Regions from separate parts of the Terrabacter sp. 2TAF16 genome, predicted to be linked through region 2. Evidence: riboswitches for the same ligand, from Rfam matches in the RefSeq annotation. Region 2 holds a riboswitch; each other region holds the start of a gene.
The links. Region 2 has a riboswitch for S-adenosylmethionine ahead of AB4Z14_RS01635 (putative leader peptide). Riboswitches for the same ligand answer to the same signal wherever they lie in the genome.
Positions count from the first base shown of each region.

Region 1: linked by a shared signal. The riboswitch ahead of AB4Z14_RS21675 (cysteine dioxygenase) and the one ahead of AB4Z14_RS01635 (putative leader peptide) in region 2 are both predicted to bind S-adenosylmethionine.
Region 3: linked by a shared signal. The riboswitch ahead of metX (homoserine O-acetyltransferase MetX) and the one ahead of AB4Z14_RS01635 (putative leader peptide) in region 2 are both predicted to bind S-adenosylmethionine.

Region 1 covers NZ_JBFRFZ010000026.1:6,234-8,490, reverse strand. Annotated here, with positions in the region: gene AB4Z14_RS21685 (hypothetical protein) at 1-184, opposite strand, end outside; gene AB4Z14_RS21680 (hypothetical protein) at 469-699, opposite strand; SAM riboswitch class IV at 845-957, shown strand; gene AB4Z14_RS21675 (cysteine dioxygenase) at 1,204-1,761, shown strand; gene AB4Z14_RS21670 (LLM class flavin-dependent oxidoreductase) at 1,758-2,257, shown strand, end outside.
Region 2 covers NZ_JBFRFZ010000001.1:344,867-347,123, forward strand. Annotated here, with positions in the region: gene AB4Z14_RS01630 (amino acid ABC transporter permease) at 1-1,037, opposite strand, end outside; gene AB4Z14_RS01635 (putative leader peptide) at 1,195-1,278, opposite strand; SAM riboswitch class IV at 1,312-1,424, opposite strand; gene rpsA (30S ribosomal protein S1) at 1,709-2,257, opposite strand, start outside.
Region 3 covers NZ_JBFRFZ010000007.1:78,230-80,486, forward strand. Annotated here, with positions in the region: gene metX (homoserine O-acetyltransferase MetX) at 1-1,203, opposite strand, end outside; SAM riboswitch class IV at 1,219-1,333, opposite strand; gene AB4Z14_RS12415 (DUF4192 family protein) at 1,416-2,257, opposite strand, start outside.

The DNA of each region.
Region 1 (2,257 bases), on a different contig from region 2:
CGGCGAGCGCGAGCAGGCTCGAGCTCGCGAGGAGGTCCTCGGGGAAGATGTCGGTGAGGAAGCCGATGAAGAAGATGATCGAGGCGACGAAGAGCGAGGACAGCAGCGACTTCGTCTTCTTCGCGACGAGGTCGCTGACGGTCCAGACGAGCATGACGATGACGAACGCGAGCACCGGGTTCACAGCGGCCTCATCTTCCTCGTGGGCGGGCTGGTCGTCTCCCGATCGTGCCGGGGGAGCCGGGCGTGCCGATTCCCCCTCCGTGGGTGATCGGCACCGATCTGGTGACCCCGTCAGCCCTGCTGCCAGGCAGGGTCGCAGGAGAGCTCGACGTTGATCCAGGTGGCCACGGTCAGGCGGTGCAGCCGCTCGGTGAGGGCCGTCCGCAGCCGGTCGATGTCGGCGACGTCCCACTCGCCGGGTGAGACGACGTGTCGACCTCCACGTAGAGACGCCCCCGGTCCTCGTCATCCGCACGACCGGTTCCACGAGGCCCATCCCGGCGCACAGCTCGGTGACGGCCTCACGGGCCGGTTGCTCGATCTCGGGGGAGGCCTCATCTCGAGCAGCTCGCGCAGCATGGTCCGGACGAGGCCGACCGGGGCCGGGAGCACCATGAGTGACAGGACGATGACGAGCACCGGGTCGACGAGTGCTGACGCGGTGTCCTTGACGTCACCAGCGGGCAGCAGCGTCACGACGAGGAACCCGGCGAGGATCGCCGCTCTAGACGCCGCCCTTGCCCCGCCGAGGCCACGGACCCGACGGTCCGCGGCCTCGGCGGCATCTCAGGGAGTGGTCGCCCAGCTATCCCTACCAAATCAGTATGTTATCGTCTCTGCAGGTCATGAGTCCCAGCGACAAGCCCCGGCTTGCTGGGCGGCAACCCTCCTCCGCGGCGGGGTGCCCCGGGTGAGGACCAGGCGTCGACCTCCCGCTCGACGCAAGCGCGGGCTCGACGAGGGCCCCACGGACACAAGGGTTCCCATGACGCACACCACCGAACGCCGATCCCGCGGCCACGCCCTGTGGGCTCACCGCCGCCGGCACGTCGACCTCTCCCGGGTGAGCAGCGCCCTCTGTCGGGACTGACGACCAGACGACCGCATGCGCAGCGTCGGCGGCCCGACTGGGCCCGGCTGTGGCGTGCGGCGTCCCCGTAGTCCGTCTCGACCCACCCTCACACCTTCAGGAGCCTTGCCATGCCTCTGCGCACCCGCCCCGACCGGACCACCACCCTCACCACGCTCTCTGCGCCCGGCACCGGGACGCCATCGACGTTCGCACCACGGATCGCCGTCAACCTCGCGGAGACGGCTCGGCGCCTCGCGGGCGACCGTGCCCTCTGGGCCGGCCTCGTCGACTTCGACCCGATCAGCCGCTACTACGCCCGGATCGCCGCCGAGCCCGACCACGAGGCCTGGCTGCTCACCTGGCTCCCCGGCCAGGGGACGGAGTGGCACGACCACGGGCAGTGCGCCGGCTCGTTCGTCGTCCTGCAAGGACAGCTGAGCGAGCGCGTCGCCGATCTGGACGGTCCCGACCGGACCCCGCAGGTCGGTGAGGACGTCGGCCGTCTACGGGCCGGCCAGCAGCGCACGTTCGGACGTCGCTACGTGCACCACGTGAGCAACGAGGGCCCGGACCCGGCGGTGAGCCTGCACGTGTACTCCCCGCGCCTCACCGAGATGACGACGTACGCGCTCACCGGCAGGAGCCTCAGTCCCATCGAGCTGCAGCAGAAGGGAGTCGACTGGTGACTGGCCTCACTCCGAACGCCGCGCAGATCCACCTCGCCGTCGCCCTCGACGGTGCGGGATGGCACCCGGCAGCGTGGCGCGAGAAGGGCGCGCGGCCGGACGACCTCCTCACCGCCCGCTACTGGGCCGACCTCACCTCCACGGCGGAGCGGGGCCTGCTCGACTTCGTGACGATCGAGGACAGTCTCGATCTCCAGTCGGTGGACCCCTTCTCCGACGACGTCGACACGCGCACCGACCAGGTGCGCGGGCGGCTCGACGCGCTCCTCGTCGCAGCCACGGTCGCCCCCCTGACGCGACACGTCGGCCTCGTCCCGACCGTCACGACGAGCCACACCGAGCCGTTCCACGTCTCCAAGGCCGTCGCCACCCTCGACCACGTGAGCCACGGTCGTGCCGGCTGGCGGGTGCAGGTGGGTGGCACACCCGGCGAGACCGGCAACGTCGGTCGTCGCACCCTCCCCGCGATCCGACGGGACTTCGCGTCCACCCCCGA
Region 2 (2,257 bases):
ATGCCGGCCCACCGGGCCCGGAGCCGCTGGAGCGGTGTGGGCGGCAGCGACCGGGCACTGCCACGGGCGAAGTGCCGCTCGACGTAGTACTGCCCGATCGACAGGAGCGTCGTGAGGATGATGTACCAGACCGTCGCCACGAGGAGCAGCGGCACGACGCGGGAGTTGCGGCCGTAGATCACCTGCACCTGGTAGAAGAGCTCCGGGATCGCGAGCACGGAGACGATCGAGGTGCCCTTGAAGAGGCTGATCACCTCGTTGGCGGCGTTGGGCAGGATCGAGCGCATCGCCTGCGGCAGGACGATCCTCGCGAACTGGCGGCGCCGCGGGATGCCGAGCGCCGAGGCCGCCTCGCGTTGCCCCTCGTCGACGGAGAGGATGCCGCCGCGGATGATCTCGGCCGCGTAGGCCGCCTGGTGCAGGGCGAGCCCGAGCACCGCGGCGCCCAGGGCCCCGAAGAGGTCGTTGGTCTCGACGCTGCCGAAGGACGGCCCGAACGGCAGCCCGACGCTGATCGTCTGGTAGAGGTAGGCGATGTTGAACCAGAAGAGCAGCTGGACGATGAGCGGGATCGACCGGAACGCCCAGATGTAGGCCCACGCGACGGTCCGCAGGAACGCGTTGGACGACAGTCGCATGGCCGCGAGGACGAGCCCCAGGGCGAAGCCGGCCACGGTCCCGAGGACGGTGAGCTGGATCGTCGTGCCGAGAGCCCGGATGACGGTTTCGGTGGCGAAGTAGCGACCGAAGGTCGCCCAGTCCCAGCCGGGGTTGGTGACGAGGCCGTTGACGAACATCGCCACGAGCAGTCCGACGCCGGCGACGCCGACCCATGTCCACGGGTTGCGCCGCGGGACGACGGTGAGGACCGGCCCGCCTCCGGACGGCGGGACCGAGTGGGTTGCCGGCGCCGGGGCGGCCGAGAGGGCGGACGTCGACGCTCCCGCCGTGGGCTCGGCCGGCGAAGGCGGCGAGGACGACGATGACGACGTGGTGGTCGGCGGCGCTGAGCGCCGGACCGTGGAGAGGGATGGCACGTGAGGCTCCTGGAGGGATGGCTCGGGCACCCGTCACCGGACGGGTGGCAGGGCGCGGCGGCGGCCGCGGGGGTGCGTGCTGGCGTCCGAGCCCCACGGGGTCACCGCTGGGCCGGGCGCCGACCGGCCGGCCGAGGTCTCGGCGGCCAGGACGTCGTCAGGGACGACAGAGCGCGCTGGACACGCGGAGCAGGTCGACGTGGCGGCGGAGCACGAGGTGGGTGCTCGTCGTGCGCGCCATGTCGGCTCCTCGGTCCTGGACCCGACCACTTCGAGTCCGCGCTTGCCGTCGCCTGCTGGCGACGGCCTGGTCCTCACCCGGAGCACCCCGCCGCGGTGGAGGGTTGCTGTCCAGCGAGCCGGGGCTTGACGCTGGAACTCTTGACCTGTCGACGACACTACGAAGGCGCTGGGCAGCCCGTCAATCGTCGAAATGCGTGCTTTCTCCTCAGTGCGACAGGCTCTTCCACCACGCGCAGCAACGCCGGTTTGTCTGTGCCGCAAGGCAATTCGCGGGCAACGACGCTCCTACGCAACTCGGAATTCCTAGTGATTCAGTCGGAAATGAGTCCTGAGCCTTCTTGCATCCTGAGACGCAGGACGCGAAAGAGCCCCGGACCACAGGGGTCCGGGGCTCTTTCAGAGCGTGTCGCTCCGAGCAGTGACTGGCGTCAGTTGCCCGTCAGCTTCTCGCGAAGCGCAGCGAGCGCCTCGTCCGAAGCCAGCGTGCCCTCGACCGGGGCCGGGGCGTTGCGCGGGGCGCGCTCGCCGCGGTCGGCGTCGCCGGCCTCGGCGACGTCACCGGTCGCGGACGAGTACGACGTCGCGGAGCCGGCGTTGGCCGCAGCCTCGGCGTCGGCCTTCGTCGCGGCGTCGACCTGGGCCTTGTGGGACTCCCAGCGAGCGTGGGCGTCGGCGTACTGACGCTCCCACTTCTCGCGCTGGGCGTCGAAGCCCTCGAGCCACTCGTTCGTCTCCGGGTCGAAGCCCTCGGGGTACTTGTAGTTGCCCTGCTCGTCGTACTCGGCGGCCATGCCGTAGAGGGTCGGGTCGAACTCCGACGCCGCGACGGCCTGGTCGTTGGCCTGCTTGAGCGACAGCGAGATGCGGCGACGCTCGAGGTCGATGTCGATGACCTTGACGAAGATCTCGTCGCCGACGTTGACGACCTGCTCCGGCAGCTCCACGTGGCGCTCGGCCAGCTCGGAGATGTGGACGAG
Region 3 (2,257 bases), on a different contig from region 2:
GATGAGGAAGCCGTCGTGCCCGAACTCCGAGGTGATGTGTGCGCGACGGGACCCCGGCAGGGCGGCGTGCAGCTCGTCGGAGAGCCGGGGCGGGTAGAGGCGGTCGGTGTCGACCGAGACGATGGTGCACTCGGCGCGGACGCGCTCGAGGGCGGCCTCGAGCCCCCCGCGGTCGCGCCCGACGTCGTGCGAGTTCATCGCCTCGGTCAGCACGACGTAGGAGTTGGCGTCGAAGCGCCGGGCCAGCTTGCCCGCGTGGTGGTCGAGGTAGGACTCGACGGCGAAGCGACCGCGGTCGCCGGCGCGCAACGGGTCCTCGCCGAGCTGGGGCTCGCGCCCGAAGCGGGTGCCGAGCTCGGTCTCGGTGCGGTACGTGATGTGGGCGATGCGGCGGGCCAGGCCCAGGCCGGTGTCGGGACGCGTGTGGCCCTCGTAGTAGTCGCCGCCCGCGAAGTCGGGGTCGTTGCGGATCGCCAACAGCTGCGGCTGGCACCAGGCGATCTGGTCGGCGGTCGCGTACGCCGTCGACGCGAGCACGATGCAGCGGTCGACGTCGTCGGGGTGCGTCGCGGCCCACTCCACCGCACGCATCCCGCCCATCGAGCCGCCGACGACGGCCGCCAGGCGGCGGATGCCGAGCCCGTCGAGGAGGCGTCGCTCGACGGCGACCTGGTCGCGGACCGTGACGTAGGGGAAACGGCTGCCCCAGGGACGACCGTCGGGCGCAGGGCTCGCGGGGCCGGTGCTGCCCTGGCACCCGCCGAGGACGTTGGACGCGATGACGAACCACCGCTCGGGGTCAACGGGTCCGTCGGGCCCGATGAGGGCGTTCCACCAGCCGGGCGAGGCGTGTCCGTCGCCGGCCTCACCGATGACGTGGCTGTCGCCGGTCAGTGCGTGCTCGACGAGGATGACGTTGTCGCCAGCCTCGTTGAGCCGGCCCCACGTCTCGTAGGCGATGCGAACGTCGGGCAGCACTCCCCCGCGCTCGAGCTCGATGTCACCGACGTGGGCGAACTGCCGCCGGCCGACCGGGTCGCCGTCACGCCAGGCGCCGTCGGGCCGGCGGGGCTCCGGTGCCGTCGGGTCGACGTGGCTCGTCGCCGCACGGTCCCTCGTCGCCGAGTCGCCGGTCTGGCCGGTGCCAGCGGTCCCGGGCCGCGCCCGGCGGCGGGTGCTCTGCGTCCGGTGGGTGACGGTCATCGGGGTACTCCTCGGTCCTCGCGCTTGCACGCACCCGGGGACGGGGCGGCCAGGTCTTCACCCGGGGCACCCCACCGCGAAGGAGGGTTGCCGACCAGCGAGCCGGGGCTTGTCGCTGGTACTCATGACCTGCTCCAACCATACGCGAGGCCTCACGGAGAGGCCGCGCGCCGTTCCACGACATGGACGGACGGCGCCGCCGCCGGAGACGCTCAGGCGCACTCCCGGGGCCGGAGTCCGACGTCGAGGGCGTGTCGCAACAGCCGCCCCAGCCCGTCATCGGGCTCCAGCTCGAGCGCACGGTCGACCGCGACCCCGGCCCGCGCACCGTCGCCGCACCACCACGCCATCGAGGCGAAGAGCGACAGGACGGGAACCGCATGATCCGCCGGCGTCAGTCGGCAGACCTGCTCGAGGCGGGACAGGACGAGTCGTGGCGTCGCAGCCTCGTCCCACTCCTCCCAGCCGCTCGGGTCGTTGCCGTCTCCGAGCCACGACTCGGGAGGCGCGTCGGGCGCTGCGGCGAGGCCGGCCCGAAGGTCGCGCGAGCGCGGTGCGTCCCGGTCAACCGACGCCTCGAGCGCCGCCAGGGTCCCCACGGCGTCCAGCTCGTCCAGCACCCGTCGTGCCTCGAAGACGTCGCGCGGCGGCTCGCCATCGTCCTCGTAGTCGTCCTCGTGGTCGTCCTCGTGGTCGTCTTCGACGTCGGTGTGCTCCTCGTCCGTGTCGTCGTCGTGCCGGTCCGACGACGGCGGCCCCGCAGCCAGCAGCTGCAACAGCGCTCGGAGCGCATCGGAGTCGCCCTCCTCGAGGCGCTCCTGCACGGCCGTCCCCGACCCCTCCGAAGTGTCGGGGTCGCCCGGGTCCGCGCGCGATCCCGGGGAGCGACCGGGCTCGGCGCCGTCGGGTGTCGGGACGGCGGCCGTCTCGTGATCGCCCGCGGCCGGGGCGAGCCGGAGGTCAGGACCGAGCAGCACCCCGAGGAGGGCTGCGAGGTCGTCGGACAGGAAGTCGGCCGAGGCCATCCCGGGGCAGAGCCAGGCCAGCAGGGCGT